One region of the Clostridium sp. BJN0013 genome, then DNA from elsewhere that is predicted to be linked to it. Evidence: riboswitches for the same ligand, from Rfam matches in the RefSeq annotation. Region 1 holds a riboswitch; each other region holds the start of a gene.
The links. Region 1 has a riboswitch for S-adenosylmethionine ahead of metA (homoserine O-succinyltransferase). Riboswitches for the same ligand answer to the same signal wherever they lie in the genome.
Positions count from the first base shown of each region.

Region 1 (5,163 bases):
ATAATTTCAATTTGATATTTCAGCTTTAACTCAATATACCACTTAAATAAAATTTAATTAGAGAACCATATTTCTATTTCACGTTCTGCACTTTCCGAGCTATCTGAGGAATGGACTGCATTTTCAGATTTTGATATAGCAAACTTTCCTCTTATAGTTCCTACTTCTGCATTTAAAGGGTCTGTATCTCCATTTATTTTTCGCACTAATTCTACTGCATTATCCGCCTCTATAATTAAAGCACAGACTTCACTGCGTGTAATAAAATTAATCAGCTCTTGAAAAAATGGTTTGCCTTTATGTTCATTATAATGTTTTTCAGCTATTTCTATAGTTGGCTTTACTATCTTTAAAGCGGCTATATGCAATCCCTTTTTTTCATAAATAGATATTATCTCACCCATTAATTTTCTTTCCATAGCATCTGGTTTTATAAGTACTAATGTCCTTTCCATATATATCACTTCTTTCTATTTTTATAAACTGCCATAATTTATCAAACAATTTTTAAGTTCAATCGTATAAATTTTTAAATGTATATTATATAATTTAAAACACTTCATAATCTTTTTTATTAGGGCTGTCCTCTTAATTGAGATGATATGCTTAAATTCCTAATCAATGCAATAAAACTTCACACTTCACATTTATAAAATATTTACTAAAATCCATCATATTATGTTACTGTAATATGATGGATTTTATTTGTAAATTTTACTGGTAAAATTAATTAGTTAGTTATTTACCTTTATTTTGTCTTGATTGTTGATTTAATTTTTTAGTTTCTTCTAAATTATTTATACTATTAGTAAAACTAGGTGAACTACTTTTTTCCCTTGATTGCTGGTTCGATTGTCTGGCTTCTTGAATATTTGAATCATTATTTATTAAAGAACTCACATTGCTTGATGCATTTCCCTTTTTATTTTTAGATTGTTGATTTAATTTTCTTGCTTCTTGTAAATTCTTGTCGTTAATATTCATACTTTTATTCTCCTCCATATCATGAATCTATAATCTAACCACTTTAAATTACGTTTATATGTTGCCACTATTCTTTTTCATTTATACTGTAATATAATTTACATATCAAGTGATTCTTAGGTTCAGGTGGAACTTACTCATGAGAACTACCTTTTTCCATTTGAACCTTGGAAGAACTTATCCATAGCATATCAGTGATTATCTCCCACTTTAAAGGAGTTGTGAATGTTGTCGGCAGCCTTCGGATAAAATAGATTTATGATATTTTAATGATTTACATATTAATTTTCAATACAAAGAGAAGAATAATTAAAAAATTTAATACACTAATTATCTAGCATTAACAGATATTCAAAAGCTTCATCTACATAATGATTGTATGCATCACTATTATTAAGTATATACACTCCTGATTTTTTAGTATGACTACCCTCACAATATCTAATTTTATGTTTATTTTTATAAACAGATATATTTATACTTTTACCATTATTAGAACTTAATTCAAATTTTTCTCCAGTAATATTCCATTTTATAACATTTCCATAAATTTTAATAGTATTTTTATCCTCATCAATTTCTATAGTAGACTTTTTTACATAATACTTGTCTAATACGTTTTTCATCTCAGCTACAAAGTTATTAATTGCATTTAACGCCTTTTCGCCATCAATTGTTTTACTGCATAATTCATAAATATACTTTTCTTTCCAATCCATCAGCAAACATCCCCCATATTTTTGTTTTAATTAAATTATATAATCTTTTTTTTAATATTGGAATAAAATAATATAAATTATTTTTCTTTATATAATTATATGTTTAATATGTACTGACTTAAGATTAAAAAGTAAAACTTTTTTTACTGGCTATTGTTCTTTATTTGTCTCTTCTATACCCTTATTTTCATCGTATTTATCCATTTCTGTGTTTTTTGGAGTTTCTACATTTTCTGCCTGATTTACTTCGATAACCTCTTGTTCTGGCATATCTTCTTCTAAACTATTATCACAATTATATAATTTACCAAAAAGTTTTGAAAATTTCTTATTAATTATACCTATTCCTATTAAAATACATACAATTCCCCCATACACACCAATAAACTCAAATATTCCAGGTAATAATTGAGATGGTACTAATTGTTCAAGTACAATATTTGCAGAATACCCTTGAGCTACATATTGATTTACAGTCTTTCTAAATAATATAATATTATTTACCAATAATGCAATTCCAACCAATGCTGTGACTAAAGCAGCAATATAAAAAGCAATCCAGCTGGAAAACTTACCTGATTTTTCAAATGCACTCTTACCTTTAAATTTCATAATAATTTCTCTCCATTTCCGCCTAAAAAGGCTTTTATAATAATTTTATAATAATGAATATTACTACATATTACTAAATAGTTATTACACTTATGTGTCAATATTGTTAACAATTTATAACCAGTAACATGGTTTACACTGATTATACTCATTTTGAAAAAACTAAGGTATTATAAAAAGTGAAATTTCAAAATAAATATTTATTCATTAAAATTTTTTATACAATTTGTTACTGAACTAATACTTTATCTACATTACATATTATTATATCACATAATCCATAAATTATATAAGTTTCGTATTTAAGGCATTTTTAACGCCAGCCTATCTCCTATTATGCCTTTACTAACTACTCTATAAACAGCATACTCTTTTTTATCTAAGATTGGCCATGCTTTAATTCTCATATACTATTTATGTTAAATGATTTCTAGATTTAGATAAAGTCTAAGAGAATAAATAGACTAATCAATAAATTTCATGGTTTAATTTATTGACACCAGTACAAAAAAGATGTTTAATTATATTACTGACTAGTCAGTAATATAATATATTATTACATAAATTTAAATAAAGAATTAAAAGATATTCAAAATAAACTAAGCAGTAATAATTATGATTTTTCTTGTGTATTTTTACTTTTGTCACTTTTAAAACGGCCTTTACATAATTTAATAAGAACTTCAGAACATAAATTTAGAGAATCCGGTCTTTAAATCGATTAGTCTTCAGTTAAAATGAATTATTGACAAAAATGAAATTTTAGTATAGCATGTAATATAAAATCAAATTTAATCTTATCAAGAGCGGCGGAGGGACTGGCCCTATGAAACCCGACAACCAACATTTTATTAAAATGTATGGTGTTAATTCCAGCAGATTATTTCTGAGAGATAAGGAAAATAATTTCAAATTAGTTTATTGTAAAAGTTATTTTTCTTACAGAAAAATAACTTTTATTTTATTTTAACTCCAAAATTGAAATTTGAATAATAAGATTTTTATTTGATTACCACTAAAAATATTATAATTTAAGGAGGGATTTTATGCCAATAAATATACCTAATAATCTTCCAGCTTCTAAAGTATTAAAAGCTGAAAATATATTTGTTATGAATGAAAATCATGCAGTACGACAAGATATAAGACCACTTAATATAATTATATTAAATTTAATGCCCCTTAAAACCATTACTGAAATACAACTTTTAAGATTGTTAAGTAATTCACCTATACAAGTTGATATATCTTTAATGTATTTAAAGTCTCATAATTCAAAAAATACTCCTGAAGAATATTTAATTAAATATTATGAAACTTTTGAAGAGATAAAAAACAAAAAATTCGATGGTATGATAATAACAGGTGCACCCATAGAAAAACTTGAATTTGAGGACGTTGATTATTGGAAAGAATTAACTGAAATTATGGATTGGAGTACCCAAAATGTTTATTCAACTATGTATATATGCTGGGGATCTCAGGCAGGACTTTACCATCACTTTAAAATTCCAAAATATATGCTGGATAAAAAAATATCCGGTGTTTTCTCTCATACTATAAATAGGGCTAATATTAAACTTTTTAGAGGTTTTGATGATATATTTTATGCGCCACATTCCAGATATACCTTTGTAAAAAGAAAGGATATCGAAAAAATTCCTGAACTAGAAATAATTTCTGAATCCAAGGAAGCTGGTGTCTATATAGTAGCGACAAAAGGTGGACGCCAGATCTTTATTGCTGGACATCCTGAATATGATACTTTAACATTAAAATCAGAATATGAAAGAGATATAGCACTGAATTTACCTATAGATATACCCAAAAATTATTTTCCAGATGATAATCCAGATAAAACCCCTTTATCAAATTGGAAAAGCCATTCTAACCTACTATTTTTAAATTGGCTCAATTATTATGTATATCAGGAAACACCTTATGATTTGAATAAGCTATAATAATATCTATTTAAAATAATTCTATTATACTAAATAGGAGCAGATTTACATAAAAATTAAATCTGCTCTTTAAGTAAGTATTTCTCCAGATAATGCTTACTTAATTTTTATTTACCAACTTACTGTAATCCGCATTTTTCCAAGGCCTGTTTTAAATCAGATATAATATCACTAGCACTTTCTAGTCCTATGCTAAATCTAACATATCCATCCTTAAACACCTCTGGGTAAAAGTTAATTCTCTCATCATTTGGGCCAGTATAAACAATTAAGCTCTCATCATGCCCTAATGAAACGGCCTGAGTGATCAATTCCAGTGAATTAATAAATTTATTATGTGTATCTACATCTGCTTTAAGTGCAAAAGAAATTATCCCCGAATACATTTTCATCTGTTTCTTGGCAATATCATGCTGCGGATGGCTTTCTAGTCCAGGGTATGCTACAAACTTTACTACTGGGTTTGATTCAAGATATTTAGCCACCTCCAATGCAGTTTCACTATGCTGTTTCATACGCAGTGGAAGTGTTACAACTCCACGCATAATTAACCATGCATTAAAAGGACTTATAGTTCCTCCCAGATTAACCATAGCTTCACGTTTTATTTTATCTATAAGTTCTTTTTTACCAATTACTGCTCCTCCCATGGCATCTCCATGTCCATTTATATACTTTGTCAAGCTGTGTATGACAAGATCAGCCCCAAGCTGCAGAGGTTTTTGTAAAAATGGAGATGCAAAGGTGCTATCAACACTTAATAAAGCTCCAATGGATTTTGCAATTTTAGATATTTCTTCAATATCACTTATTTTAGTAGTAGGGTTTCCTGGAGTTTCAATATGGATAAGCTTTGTATTTGGTCGTATTGCTCTTTTTATCTCTTC
Region 1 covers NZ_CP162495.1:1,997,085-2,002,247, reverse strand. The annotation lists gene ndk (nucleoside-diphosphate kinase) at 54-455, opposite strand; gene AB3K27_RS10305 (hypothetical protein) at 739-984, opposite strand; gene AB3K27_RS10300 (hypothetical protein) at 1,311-1,703, opposite strand; gene AB3K27_RS10295 (hypothetical protein) at 1,854-2,315, opposite strand; SAM riboswitch class I at 3,110-3,215, shown strand; gene metA (homoserine O-succinyltransferase) at 3,362-4,276, shown strand; gene AB3K27_RS10285 (PLP-dependent aspartate aminotransferase family protein) at 4,396-5,163, opposite strand, start outside.

Region 2 (5,163 bases), 1.3 Mb from region 1:
TAAAAGAAGTACTTCTTCCATCTGAGATCCTTTAGATTCATAACATCCTTTTTTAAAATCTATGTTGCCTTTAAATACCTTTTTAGCTCTATCTTTTAATACCCCTTCTACCCACATATTGCTGATACTCTTTTTACCAAAATGATTATTAGTATAGTAAATATCCTGTTTTCTATCTCCATCTACCATATATGCTGAATAAATATTAACCTCACTATGTTCTCCTATTAAATCAGAATTATAATTTGTAACACTTATACTACTTCCAATTTCTATAGTTATCCAATTTATCTTGGCACTTCTCTCTACAAGTGCCATATTCCAATCAAAATGAAACGATTTATCATTCATCCTTTGAATTTTTACAACATTTACCTCGGACCCATCTTTTGCAATTATTTTAGTTATCCCATTATGAAAAGCATTTATCTCCTCATTATCTGTATGATAATCTACTATAAAAGTAATTTTGCTGTTAGCCTCAGCCACAATTATATTATGATCTATAACCATAGTATTATCTTTATCCAAATTAAAATTAAGCCTTATATTTGAGTTCACAATCTTATTCGGAGGAACTTTTACAAATACACCTGAATTAAATCCTTCTTCTCCAAGTTTTACAAAATCTCCACACACAAAAGATGCTTCTTTAAAATTAGGGTAATTATAGAAATACTCACTTTTTCTTTCTTTGTTTATAGGCACTACCTCCGCCTCTTTAAAATCTTCAACTTTAAAATTTATATAATCCTTATCATAAGGATTTATTTTTGAAAGTCTACAGTCTTTAATAGGAAAATTATTTAATCCCAAACATTTCCATGTGGGAACATAGGTTGAGTTTACTTTAAAGTCCCTTTTACTTTCAAATATAACTTTCATATCTTTATTTTCATTGAAATTTTCTTCATTTAACATTATGCTATCCTACCTCCTTATCCTATAGTTCCCTTCAGCTCTAATTTAATCAAGTTATTCATCTCCACAGCATATTCAAGTGGAAGCTCTTTTGCTATAGGTTCTACAAAACCTGTAACTATCATACCTTTTGCTTCTTCCTCTGTAAGTCCTCTGCTCATAAGATAAAAAATGGCATCCTCGCTTATTCTGCCTATCTTAGCTTCATGTCCTATATCTACATTGTTATTACATACACTTATAACAGGTATGGTATCTGATCTGGATTCGTTATCCAACATAAGTGATTCACAGGACACACTTGATTTTGAGTGAACTGCATTCTTTGTGGAACTTAAAAGTCCTCTATAAATAGCAACTCCTCCATCTTTAGATATTGATTTTGAATTTACAGTAGATGTAGTATTTGGTGCTGCATGAATTACTTTTGAACCTGTATCTAAATACTGATTGGCACCTGCAAAAGTTACCCCTGTAAAATCACATTTTGCTCCTTCCCCTTTTAATATACTCATGGGGTACAGCATTGATACTTTAGAGCCAAAAGACCCTGTTACCCATTCTATATGACCATTTTTATCTACAACTGCTCTCTTTGTATTTAAATTATACATATTTCTAGACCAATTCTCTATAGTACTGTATTTTAATGAAGCTCCTTCTCTTATATAAACTTCCACACAACCTGCATGCAAGTTATTTACATAATATTTAGGTGCAGAACATCCCTCTATATAATGAATTTTTGCTCCTTTTTCAACTATTATAAGGGTATGTTCAAATTGTCCCGCTCCTGGAGCATTTAATCTAAAATAAGATTGAATTGGAATATCAACCTGAACTCCCTCTGGAACATATACAAAGGATCCTCCAGACCATACTGCTCCATGAAGTGCAGCAAATTTATGATCCGTTGGAGGTACAAGTTTCATAAAATGAGGTCTCACTAATTCTTCATAGTCCCTTATGGCCGTTTCCATATCCATATATAGTACACCCTGTTTTTTCAGATCTTCACTTACATTATGGTAAACAACTTCAGAATCATATTGAGCACCTACTCCTGCTAGTGATTTTTGCTCTGCTTTAGGTATACCCAACAAATCAAAAGTATTTTTTATATCTTTAGGAACATCTCTCCAATTATGTTTTATGTCAGTATCTGGTCTTACATAGGTCACTATATTATCCATATTTAGATCTGTTAAATCAGGTCCCCATGAAGGCATTGGCATATTATCATATATTTCTAAGGCCTTAAGCCTAAACTCTTTCATCCAGGCCGGATCATTTTTTTCATAAGATATTTCCTCTATTATTTCTTTTGTAAGTCCTCTATCAGTTTTATAAATAGATTCATCTTTATTTTTTACATCATAAATACTTCTTATTATATCTTTTATATAAGTTTTATTTTTTTTCAACAGGAACACCTCTCTTATTAAACAGTATATTATACCAGAGCCTTAAATTTATCATATCCGCTTTTCTCTATTTCTTCAGCTAAAGATGCATCCCCAGTCTCAACTATTTTTCCATCTACAAGTATATGGACATAATCCGGTTTTAAATACTCTAAAATACTATTATGATGGGTAATTATAAGTATAGAATTCTCCTTTGTTCTAAGCTTGCTTACTCCTTCTGATACTATTTTAACTGCATCTATATCAAGTCCTGAATCTGTCTCATCTAGCATAGCAAGTTTTGGTTCAAGCACCGCCATCTGAAGTATTTCATTTTTTTTCTTTTCTCCACCAGAAAACCCCACATTTAAGTACCTTTTAGTATAGCTTTCATCTATTTTTAGAAGTTCTAATTTTTCTTTTAAAATTTTTCTAAATGCCAAAATACCTATTTTCTTTTTAGAAACTGAAATTTTTGCGCTTCTTAAGAAATTTTCCACAGTTATACCTGGTATCTCCTGTGGATATTGAAAAGACATAAAGATTCCACATCTGGCCCTTTCATTTACTTTTAAGTCACTGACAGACTTTCCTTCAAATATTATATCTCCTGCTGTCATATTATATTTAGGGTGCCCCATAATAGTATTTACAAGTGTAGATTTTCCTGCACCATTTGGTCCCATTATGGCATGAACTTCACCTTTACCAACTTCCAAATTCACTCCTTTTAATATTTCTTTATCGCCAACTTTTGCTATTAAATTGTTTATTTTTAATAATTTATTTGACATCGTATCTCTCCTTTAAATCCGAGTATTTAACTCATATTTAAATATAAAAAAAATCAGCTACAAAGTTACTTCAATAATTAAGCAGGATGATATCCGACTTAAACACTCAACATTGTCTCTGATTATATTTTACTCTTTATTTAAAAGATAATCAATAATAAACTCTCTATTTAAGTCTTATTTTTTCATTAGTTTCCACTTGAATTACTATTCCATCTTGAATTACCAAAGTTATTGATCCGTAGCTTATATTCTTTAATGATTCAACTATTTTTTTTATATATTCTTCTGAAATCTGATTTTTTCTTTCAATTCTTCTCTCCATTTTTATATTATACCCCCTTTTATAAAATCTTACTAATATAAAAATTAAAAACCCTCTTCCAAACAAGAAGAGGGTTTTATATCATTCCTAAGATACAAAAGAATCAACCTTAAAGGTATTTTCTTTACCTCATCTTCCAGAACTATGTTCTGATGGACTTAGCACCTTACATAAAATTTAAATGTGGTTGCTGAAACTTCATCGGGCCATTCCCTAAGTTTCTCTTGATAAGGATATTCATTAAATTTTTGAATTATTACTTTTATTAAGTTTCATTATATTATATTAAACTTTACAATGTCAATAAAATTGAAATAATTTTTTAATAAATCATATTTGTGCTACAGAAATTTTTATATACTATTATTTATAAGTCTCCAGTATATTACTATATATATCTTCTGTCAAAGTTAGCCCGCCATTATATCCCACATAAGTTCTATTGAGCACTAACCTGTGTTTGACCGGTAGTGATATATTTATTCCAAATCCATTTAATTCTGACACTATATCTCTATCCCATGAACTTCCCAAAATCAGAGGAGTATGATTGCCATGTCCATATTTTCTCAAGCTTTGATGTATTTTTCCTCCATCTATTTCAAATATTACTTTAGCAGAAGTGCTATTTGAGAGATGTTCAAATTCATACTCTATGCTTTTTCTATATTGTTCAGGAGTATCATCTGTAATATATTGTTCTCCTGGAACAATCCCCAGTTCATTGGTTAAAAACTTACTAATCCCAAGGGCATAAAAAGAATCTGTTATATTAAAAAATCTATCTGCCACACTATATCTGAATTCTATAAAAAAGTCTATTGATCTATCAATATAATAATAAAATCTCTCTTCTTCTTCATTTATAAAAGTTTCCACCTTTTCTTTATTAAGCTTAGCAAAATCCCCCACAGTTCTTAAAAATTTACTGGTTTCTTTTGCACCTATGGGCAAAATTGGATAATGCAAATAAGGAGTACCATACTTTTTCTTCAATAATTCAGCAGTACTTAAACCTACCCAAGGTGATAAAACTAAATTAAATTGTGCTTGTGGAATTGTTTTCCATTCATCAGCACCACCAGATTCTGTACCAAAAAGTATATTCACTTTTAATCCTATTCCTTCAAGTAACTTTTTTATCTCACCTAAATTCCCAGACCAAAATGTATCCTGATAGGGAATCACAGACCATACATTTACCAATCCCACTTCTTTTTTTATTGATTTTTCACTTACAAACTGATTTATAATAGCTTCAATAACTAATTCATGACCTTTAAAATTGCTTCCTTTAAAACCTGCTGTCTCTGCATAAACTATGGGAATGCCTTTATCTTTATATTCACTTACTACTTGCCCTACATCATCCCCTATTATATCAGAAGTACATCCTGTTAAAACTACAAATAAATCTCCTTTTAAAACCTTAAGGGTTCCATCTATCACCTGTTTTAATCTCTGCTCTCCCCCAAATACTACTTCTCTTTCTGTAGTATTGGTACATGGTACAGAACTTCCACCAGAATAACCTACTCCTTGATATCCTGAATCAACACTAAGCCCATCAAAAAGTTTAATTCCGCAGCCTGGTCCTGAATGAAGTATAGGAATAGCTCCTTTTATAGCTAATACTGATTGTTGTGCACCTAATGCACAATAATGTCTAGGTTGCTCTATTATTTCATCCATCAAATATCACCTCCTAGAAAAGTAT
Region 2 covers NZ_CP162495.1:3,297,516-3,302,678, forward strand. The annotation lists gene sufD (Fe-S cluster assembly protein SufD) at 1-921, opposite strand, end outside; gene sufB (Fe-S cluster assembly protein SufB) at 939-2,345, opposite strand; gene sufC (Fe-S cluster assembly ATPase SufC) at 2,375-3,121, opposite strand; gene AB3K27_RS17130 (DUF2292 domain-containing protein) at 3,288-3,446, opposite strand; SAM riboswitch class I at 3,573-3,680, opposite strand; gene AB3K27_RS17135 (nitrogenase component 1) at 3,810-5,138, opposite strand; gene AB3K27_RS17140 (nitrogenase component 1) at 5,138-5,163, opposite strand, start outside.
Region 2: it holds a riboswitch for S-adenosylmethionine, as region 1 does, so the genes downstream of both, AB3K27_RS17130 (DUF2292 domain-containing protein) here and metA (homoserine O-succinyltransferase) in region 1, are expected to answer to the same signal.

Region 3 (5,163 bases), 1.3 Mb from region 1:
TAATCTTATACCTACAAAAGTTTTAATAAGTAAAAAAAGAGGACCTTTTATAATTGTGTCAGGACATGATCTTAAAGATTTAAAACAGCTGCTGGAACAGACAGAAGGTAAAGGAATAAATATATATACCCACGGTGAAATGCTTCCTTGTCGTGGTTACCCGGAATTGAAAAAATACAGCCACCTGGTAGGTAATTATGGTGGGGCATGGCAAGATCAGCAAAAAGAGTTTAATAATATACCAGGATGTATTCTTATGACAACCAATTGTATTCAAAAGCCATCAAATAGTTATAGTGACAGAATATTTACTTCCAGCGTGGTAGGCTGGCCTGACATAGTGGAAAATACAGATTTAATAAGTTGGATTTTGGAGCCATAGGAGAGTTACCAAGATTACTAGATGTAGGTCAGTGTAATGATGTATATTCTGCAATAAAGATTGCACTAGTACTTGGAGAAGCGTTTAATTGTGGAGTGAATGAGCTACCTCTTTTACTTATACTTTCCTGGTATGAGCAAAAAGCAGTATGTATACTTTTGACCCTTCTTTCTTTTGGAATTAAAAATATTCATTTAGGTCCTTCTCTACCTGCTTTTTTATCTCCAAATGTAGTAAATATTTTGGTAGATAAATTTGCGATTATGCCTATTTCCACTGTAGAAGAAGATTTAAAAGCCATATTAAAATAATCAATAATTGCAAAGTAAAGTAGGAATTAAACTATTCCTACTTTATTTGCTTTCAGGACAAACGCATGAAATAAATTTTATTTAAAATCTCCACTTTTTTTGATAAAATCATAAAAAGGGAGATTTTAAATTTATGAAGAATATTTATGATATGTATGATTTTTTTGAGTCACTGAAAAATATAGATGATCCAAGACAATTTAATAAAGTAAGATATCCAATAAATGAAATTGTGGGAATGGTTTTGATTGCATCTTTAGGAAATGGAAATGAGTGGACTGAAATAGAGGTATTTTGTAAATTACATGAAACACTTTTAAAAAGGTATTTTAAATTAGAAAATGGCGTTCCATCACATGATACTTTCCAAAGAGTGATGGGAATGATAGAACCTAATTTAATTCAACAGATTCAATCTACTTGGAATGAATATATATCTAAAAATGATGGTGAAAGTATAAAAAAAATACTTAACATAGATGGAAAAACTATGAGAGGAAGTAAGACTGAAGGTAAAAAACCACTACACATAGTGTCAGCCTGGTGTGATGAAGAAGGAGTTTGTTTTGGACAAAGTGCAGTGAAAGAAAAAGAAAATGAGATTTTAGCAATTCCTGAATTGTTAGATAGATTACAAATAAAAGGATATGTAGTAACAATAGATGCAATGGGAACACAAACTAAAATTGCTGAGAAAATAATAAAGAAAAAAGCTGACTACGTGTTAGCAGTAAAAGGGAACCAAGAAATACTGCATAATGATTTAATAACCTATTTTGAAGATGATGACTTTAGGGAAAAAATAATTAAAGATGGGAATTATAAAAAAACAGTTGAAAAGTCACATGGCCAAATTGAGATAAGGGAATATTATCAAACAAAGGACATTAAGTGGCTAACTAATAGGGAAAAATGGAAGAATCTTAAAAGTATAGGAATTGTAGAAAAAACTATAAAGAAGAAAGATAAAGAAAGTAAAGAAATACGTTATTATATAAGTAGTTTGGCCCCTGAAATAAACTTATTTGAAAAAGCTGTACGAGGTCATTGGGGAATAGAAATAATGCACTGGCATTTAGATGTTACATTTAAAGAGGATAGCATTAAAACAGTTGAAGAAACAGCAAATAAAAATATGAATATAATAAGAAAATGGGCATTATCTATATTAAAATTATTGGATATGGGAAAAAAGATGAGTTTAAAATTAAAAAGATTTTCAATCAATTGTAAACCTGATGAATATATAAGTAAAATTATGGAAATTTAGTTAACTCGTAATCTTACTTATGTAGTTATATATTTTCATGCGTTTGTCCTGTATTTGCTTTCACTTGTTATTTATTTTTATATACTTTATAATAAAATAGTAAAGTAAATAACTGTATGAAAGTTTTTAAGTCTATAGAAATTTGATGATTTCTAGAATAAAAACTTATAGAATTTAGAATGTAGGTGAGTTTTATGCAAGATGTAATTTTGACAGAAGCTGGTAAGAAAAAACTAGAGGAAGAATTAGAGTATTTAAAAACAGTAAAAAGAGTAGAGATTAAGGCTGCCTTAAAATCTGCCCGTGCCCAGGGAGACCTTAGTGAAAATGCTGATTATAGCGCAGCTAAAGAAGATCAATCTATGACTGAGACTAGAATACAAGAACTTGAATATCAACTTAAAAATGCTGTAATAATAGAGAGTTCATCGGAAACAGATGTGTTTGATATAAATAAAACTGCTTTAGTAAAATTTTATGATGTAGACGAAGTTGAAAAGGTTACCCTGGTAAGTTCTGTAGAATCAGATGTTAAGAATATGAAAATAAGTATAGAATCTCCTCTGGGAAAGGCTCTTTTTAGGCTGAAGGTAGGGGATAAGGCGACAGTAATATCACCTGATGGAAATTATGATGTAGGAGTAGAGAAATTACTATAATGGATATATTTTATAGCAGAATATTTTTTACTACGTAATTTCTAGGAGTTTATATAAAGCTCCTTTTTTGTGCCATTTTGATTATATTGAGGTTGACAAATATTTGTTGTTTTGTTATCATGTATAAAATTAAATAGTAAGATTCTTATTGCGAGAGACTGAGGGACTGGCCCTATGATGTCCAGCAACCTAATATTTAAGGTGCTAATTCCAGCAGGTATTACCTGAAAGATAAGAAGAAGTATGTAAAACCTCTTGTAGCTTATCTGCAAGAGGTTTTAAAAAATTAAAGTTTTAATTTTTAAAACCCATTGTGTAGTTAATGGTATTTAAGTGTATAGAATAAAAAATTTTAATAAAATTGAAGGAATTAAAGATGAGTGTAGAAAATGTGGTTAACTATTTTTTAAATAGAAATTTAGAGAGTCCCGTATTTAAACTTCCTGATAGTGGTGCTACTGTACAGCAGGCAGCGGAGACCATACATACAGACCCCAAATATATAGCAAAAACTCTAGCTTTTAAGCTTAAGGATGAAGATATACTAATAGTTATGAGAGGAGATTTAAGAGTTAGTAATAAAAAATTTAAAAAAGTCTTTAAAACTAAGGCTAAGATGTTAAGTCAGGATGAAGTTTTAGAGAATACAGGCCATCCTGTGGGGGGATTATGTCCTTTTGGTTTAAAAAATCCTTTAAAAGTGTATATAGATGTTTCTGTAGAAAATTTTCCGTATGTATATCCTGCAGCTGGTTCAAAGGAATTTGCTCTTAAGATAAACCCACAACAAATTAAAGAGCTGGTAGATGGGCAATGGATTGATGTATGCGAGGATGAATCAAGAGATTTTTAGATTCAGGTGGAGTTTACTCATAATGAATGCTTTTCTCCATCTGAACTTTAAAAGAATTTGTAAGCATAATATAATTTTAGGAAATATATTTCAATTTATAAGTGACATATTTGGAATTTATAGGTATAATATAGTTATTATTAATGAAGGGAGTGGAATTTATTGAGGGGTGATGAAAAGACTTCTTTAGTGCTTATGGTTCAAAATTCCCATAGAATATTTTGTTATTATAACATATCATCTATGACGGTGAAAGAATTTGAAGATAGATATGGAGAAGCACTGTGGAAAAACTCAAAACCAGTTATAAAAGTCTATTCTGTAGAAAATGGAATAGCTAATAATATAAAGACAATCTTTATAGACCCCTTTGCAGATAGCTGGTATATAGATATTGAAAAGGACGATATGGATCTTTTTGTAAAGCTGGGGAGGATTATATCAGGTAACAAATTTGTCGCATTTGCAGTTTCAAATACAGTAACAACTCCAAGGGATAGTAAGTCTTTAGACAGTTCTCTTTGTTTTTTGGATGTCTCTCAAAGTTATATATCTAATTCGAAAGAGGAATTTTCTGATAACTTTACAGAGGGGAAAAAAAAAATCGATATCCAGAATTAATATTTAAAGATGAAGGTGGATACAATGAATTTATAGATAAATATATGGAAGAGTTAGAGAATAAATATACTTTAACTTCTTCTAGAGGAGGTCTAAAATGACTAAAGGATATATTTCAATTATACTTCACAGTCATATGCCTTTTATAAGACATCCAGATTTAAAAGATCCACTAGAGGAAAGATGGCTATTTGAAGGTATCAGTGAATGTTATATACCTCTTATAGATGTATATGATAAACTCATAAAAGATCATATGGATTTTAAAATTACTATGTCTATAACGCCTACTTTAATGACCATGTTAGAAGATGAATATTTAAATAAAAGATATTTGGAATATCTAAGAAAGTCCATAGCTCTCTCTGAAAAGGAGATAAAGAGAACAAAATATAATAAAGAGCTTGCTATTCTTGCCCGGTTTTATAATGAGAGATTTTCCAGAATATTAAATGTATACAAAAATTATGATTACAATATAATGAATGCCTTTAGAAAGTTTGATAGACTGGGGTACTTAGAAGTGTTAACCAGCTCTGCCACCCATGGACTTTTACCCTTGCTTGCCGTAAATCCAGAATCAGTCAGGTCACAGATAGGGGTGGGAGTTCAGAGTTACTTGGAGCATATGGATCATGCACCAGATGGAATATGGCTTCCTGAATGTGCCTATACCTATTCATTGGATTATATACTTAAAGAATTTGGAATTAAATATTTTATAGCAGAGAGCAAGGCACTCGTAAATGCTTCTCCTAAGCCTAGATATGGTGTTTATGCACCTATTGCCCTTCCAAGTGGAATTTCTGTATTTGGAAGGGATATGGAGTCATCTTATCAGGTGTGGAGCGACTTTATGGGTTATCCCGGAGATTTTAATTATAGGGAATTTTATAGGGATATAGGATATGAACTCCCTCTAGAGTATATAGAACCTTATATAAATGAGAATAAGATTAGAATTGATACTGGAATGAAATACTACAGAATAACTGGTAATACAGACAACAAGGAATATTACAATAGGAAAAGAGCTTTAGAAAAGATAAAAGAGCATGGAGAACATT
Region 3 covers NZ_CP162495.1:672,150-677,312, forward strand. The annotation lists partial or broken gene AB3K27_RS03665 (hypothetical protein) at 1-693, shown strand, start outside; gene AB3K27_RS03670 (ISAs1 family transposase) at 827-1,963, shown strand; gene greA (transcription elongation factor GreA) at 2,158-2,622, shown strand; SAM riboswitch class I at 2,765-2,860, shown strand; gene AB3K27_RS03680 (YbaK/EbsC family protein) at 2,999-3,475, shown strand; gene AB3K27_RS03685 (DUF4912 domain-containing protein) at 3,638-4,096, shown strand; gene AB3K27_RS03690 (glycoside hydrolase family 57 protein) at 4,194-5,163, shown strand, end outside.
Region 3: it holds a riboswitch for S-adenosylmethionine, as region 1 does, so the genes downstream of both, AB3K27_RS03680 (YbaK/EbsC family protein) here and metA (homoserine O-succinyltransferase) in region 1, are expected to answer to the same signal.

Region 4 (5,163 bases), 1.3 Mb from region 1:
ATGATGTCCTTTTAACATATCATATTCTGTATTTTCAAATTTTCCTGTGGCACCTATATCCAAATAATTAGGGTATACATAAGTAGAACCGCTGCCAAGATTTTTGTTATTTGAATCAAATATGTTGTAGTATATTTTTATGGAACTTATAGGTCTGGTAGCTATATTTTTAACAGTTCCTTTGATAACAAAATCACCATACTTATTTATATTGTTAGAGGTAGAAGTTACTTCTACGGCATTGGTTTTATTATTTTTATCTTCCGTAGCAGCTGAAGTCAGTGCTTGTTGGATTCTATTTTGCTCAGCTTTTTCAAAGGAATTTTTTTTAGCCACTATGGTTTCTTTAAAATTAAGTAATTTTTCATCTTTTGGATTATAGGTTATTCCCTTGTTTACGGTATCAAGAGCAGAAGTAAAATTATTTTTTTTAAGATATTCATTTGCAGTATCATAAGCTACACTACTTATTCTATTTCTCAGTTCTTTTGCAGTATCTTTTGCTTCTTCTATAGTGTAATTTGATATTTTAGTAAGCAGATTTGCCAAATCGTCTATACTGCTTTTATTATTCATCTCACTTTTTATTTGAATTACAGTTACAGCCATTCTTTTATTTTCTATAGTTTTGTTTAATAGAGAGTAAAAAGCTCCCTGTTTATTATATATTAAATCGTTAGCTTTATCTAATTCATTAAAAGCTTGTATGTAGTTTTTCTTTTTAATATAGTTGTCCACTATACTTATATGTAAATTTACATTTTCACCATCTTGTAAAATTTTTTTATCTGCCTGTAAAGTCTTATTATTTGGGCGTAAACTCAAAGCTTTGTCTACTTTGGCATAGGCTTCTGATATATTACCTTGAAGAGCCATATTTTCGGCATTTACTCTATTTTTTTCTGTATTCTTTGAAACAGTTATTTCATAGAGATAATAACCTATAGTTATAAATATCGTAAGTATTGTTGATACAAGAGGAATCATTATATTTCGGTTTTTATAAAAAGAAAATTTGGTATATGTTTTATTACCATTTTTAGAGTCAGTTTTTTTCAAAGTAGTTTTAGCAGGGGTTAAAGTTTTTACTTGGTCCTTTTCTACGGTATTTTTTAAAATTTGATTAATTTTATAAACTTGAATGGTATCACTGTCTGAATTTCCTATAGAATCTTCTTTTTTTAATTTAGCACCGCATTTTTCACAAAAAATAGCGTTATCAGATACCTCCATTTTACAATTATAACAAAACATAGTATTATTCTCCTTAAATTTTGTATTAATATATAAAATTTTATCTAGTGTATGTATATTGTACCAAAAATTCTATGTTTGGACTATAGTAATTCTTTACAATAATGTTTATTATATTGTATTTTTAATGTAATATTATGATAAAATGTATTGGTAAAATAAATTGTTATATAGTAAAATATGTATAAAAATACAAAGGTTAAAATAGATATTATTTTATTTAAGTAGAGTGGGGAGATAGTTTATGAATAAAAAAGATTTATCAGACATAAGAAAAGAATTTAAGTTAGGAAGTTATATGCTTAAGATTAAAGAAATTTATAGTGTTTATTTAAAAAAGGATATTGGAGAAATAATAACAGGAGAACTGGAATATTTTGAAATGATGGAAGTGGAAAAGAGAGAACTTTATTTAAATAATTTCAAGAAAGTGCTTACGGGAACTTTGGATTCTAAAATATTTGAATTGGATTTTAAAAATGTAGGTGAGGAAAAATTAGAGAAAAATACACAGCATATATTATATGAAGCTTTAAATTCAAAGGAAAGAATAAATGAATATGCGGATAAAATAGTAAATAAAATTTCTGAAAACTATACTTATGATACAGATATAGTTATAAGTTTTGCAAAAGCAGAATACTACAGTTCTGATAAAGGGAAAAAGGAATCTTTAGATGAATATATACGAACTATAGAAATTATATTATGTAGTGTAAATAAGGTTGAAATACCTAAGAAGATGTTAAAATTTGATTATACGGAAATGAAATTTAAACCTAATTCTGCATTAGACATGGTTATAAATTTAAATTCGCCCTTAGAGGGATTTATGTTTCCAAGTTTTACATTTCAGTATGTAGATGTAAATAAGATAATTTATTATTCTTCAAAATCAAAGAACATAAATAATATTTTTGTAGAAGAGATATTAGAGTGTAATATTAAACCTACAGCTTTAGAAGAAAAGGAAAACTTTAATGTTATTTTAGGAACTGCATTGGGAGGAAAAATAAAACCTGACATAGTTCAGGATATATATGAAAGAATAAACGAAAAATTTGAAAGTCAGAAGGAAGAAGAACTTATTTTAGATATAAATGAAGTAACTAGAGTATTAGAGGAAAGCGGAGTGGAAAATACAGGAGTAGTTAAGAGTGCTTTTGAGGAAGTGTGTGGAGGAGATTATGAATTTAAGGTTAGAAATGTAATGCCAGATTTTAAGAGTAAATCTATAAAGATAGAAAATGAAAATACCAATATAACCATAAGTCCAAAAGATTTAAGTGCTGTAAAGCAGGTAGTTAACAAATTTGGAAAGAAGTGTTTGCTGATAGAACTTAAAGAGGATATGATTATAGATGGATTCAATTTGGAAACAGAGAAAATAGAAGAATATATTTAAAAGGGATGTATTTTGTCTTTTAGAATCATTAATACAAGCAAATAGTTGAGCAAAACCACCTAAAAATATTGCTCAGGGAATTACGAAAGAAGTGCCTTCAGTGATGCCAAGTTTCTGAGAGGAAGCTACTAAAGTTACAACAGCAAGTCCAAATAGCCCCAATGCAGATGGATTGCAGTTAGCGATTTTAATGTATTGAATTTAATTTTTTCTGCCCAAAGATAAATAAAATTATTCTATTTTCAGTAAATTAAAAGTTGTTAAATTTTATATTATAAAAATATTGACAATATACCTGAGCACTGATATACTAATTACTACAATATTAAATAATTAAATATCATAACTTATTAAGAGAGGCGGAGGGAAAGGCCCTATGAAGCCCGGCAACCAGCATTATGTAATGCATTGGTGCTAAATCCTGCAGCATTGTAGCTGAAAGATGAGGTAATCATTGAGGATGTAAACTCAGGGATTTACCCCCCTGAGTTTTTATAATTTAATCAATCTAAAAGTTGACCAGAAAAACTGGAGACTAAATCTTAACTTTATAAGTATAAGATTTAGTCTTTTTTGTTTTGATATATTTATTTAAATTAAAATAAGAAGTATATAGGTAAATGCTGGGTAAGGGGGTAAAGACCAATTATATGATAGATATAAGAAATTTAAATAAAACATTTAATACACCTAGGGGTAAAGTTGAAGTTTTGAAGGATATAAATCTTAAAGTTGAAAAAGGAGATATTTTTGGCATCATAGGATTTAGCGGAGCTGGAAAGTCTACTATGATACGATATTTGAACAGACTTGAAGAACCTACTTCTGGAAGTATATTTATTGGAAATAATGATATTACAGCTATGAATAAAGCTGAGCTTAGAGAAGCCAGAAAAAAAATTGGAATGATATTTCAAGATTTTAATTTATTTGATTCAATGAATGTATATAAAAATGTAGCTTTTCCTTTAAAAATAGCTGGTTATTCTGAAGAAAAAATAAAAAATAGAGTGTATGAAATATTGAATTTAGTGGAACTAAGTGATAAAGTGGACTTTTATCCTGCACAACTAAGTGGAGGTCAAAAGCAAAGAGTAGGTATAGCAAGGGCTCTAGCCAATGAACCAGATGTTTTGTTAAGTGATGAAGCTACTTCTGCCCTAGATCCACAAACCACTTATTCTATATTGGAACTTTTAAGAGATATAAATAAGAAACTGAATTTAACTATATTACTTATAACTCATGAATTAGATGTTATTAAATATATATGCAATAATATGGCAGTAATTGAAGATGGTAGTATCGTAGAAGCAGGAAGCACAAATTCAGTATTTTTAAATCCTAAAAGTAACACTGCAAAAAAATTTGTTAAAATAATGGCAAATCTCAGTGTGAATTCGGAATGTGTTGGAGGGGAGGTAATATGACTGATGATTTTAAAATATTTGTTCTAAAGGGATTATCAGAAACTATAGAAATGGTGATTATAGCTGGCAGTATAGCTTTACTTATAGGGATGCCACTTGGAATTATTCTTGTTGTTACTAAAAAAGGACATATTTTGGAGAATGAAAGGTTAAATAAGATATTAGCTACTATAGTAAATGCAATAAGATCTCTTCCTTCTATAATATTAATTGTAGTTTTACTGCCCTTATCTAGGTCAATTGTAGGGACTACACTTGGTATGAAGGCGGCTATTGTACCTATATCCATAGGAATATCACCTCTTTTGGCTAGAATTATTGAGACATCCATAGAACAAGTAGAATGGGGAAAAATTGAAGCAGCATTATCTATGGGAGCAAAACCATTTCAGATTATATCAAAGGTCTTAATACCGGAGGCACTTCCTTCCCTTATAAAGGGAATTACAATTTCAATTATATCTATTATTGAATTTACCACTATAGCTGGGGTCATAGGTGCAGGGGGATTAGGAAGTCTGGCAATACGTTTTGGTTATCAGAGATTTCGTGAGGATATAATGATAGCTACAGTAATATTATTAATTTTTTTAGTACAGTTTATACAGTTTTCAGGAGATCGCATTTCTAAACATGTAAATAAAAAGAGATATAAATTTGATTGATTATTTTTAAGGGGGATAAATCAATATGAAGAGAAAAAGTATAATATTTTTAGTTTTGGCGTTGGTTGTAGGATTATTTTCAGGTTGCAGCAATGGGAATGACTCAAAAAGTGCAGACAGTAAAAATGACAAGGTTGTGGTGAAAATAGGAGCAGCGGCAGTGCCACATGCAGAAATATTGAATCATATAAAACCTGCACTGGCAAAAGAGGGGATAGATTTACAAGTTATTGTTTTAGATAGCGAAGATGAGTTAAATCCAGCTTTACAGGAAAAACAAATAGATGCCAATTATTTTCAACATGTACCTTATTTAGAGTCTGTAACTAAAGAAAAAGGATATAATTTTGCAGTGGCTGGAAAAGTTCATGTGGAACCCATAGGTTTTTATTCTGATAAAATTAAATCT
Region 4 covers NZ_CP162495.1:3,304,816-3,309,978, reverse strand. The annotation lists gene AB3K27_RS17170 (FxLYD domain-containing protein) at 1-1,254, opposite strand, end outside; gene AB3K27_RS17165 (DUF4317 domain-containing protein) at 1,499-2,659, shown strand; partial or broken gene AB3K27_RS17160 (GPR1/FUN34/YaaH family transporter) at 2,666-2,860, opposite strand; SAM riboswitch class I at 3,004-3,108, shown strand; gene AB3K27_RS17155 (methionine ABC transporter ATP-binding protein) at 3,310-4,089, shown strand; gene AB3K27_RS17150 (methionine ABC transporter permease) at 4,086-4,754, shown strand; gene AB3K27_RS17145 (MetQ/NlpA family ABC transporter substrate-binding protein) at 4,780-5,163, shown strand, end outside.
Region 4: it holds a riboswitch for S-adenosylmethionine, as region 1 does, so the genes downstream of both, AB3K27_RS17155 (methionine ABC transporter ATP-binding protein) here and metA (homoserine O-succinyltransferase) in region 1, are expected to answer to the same signal.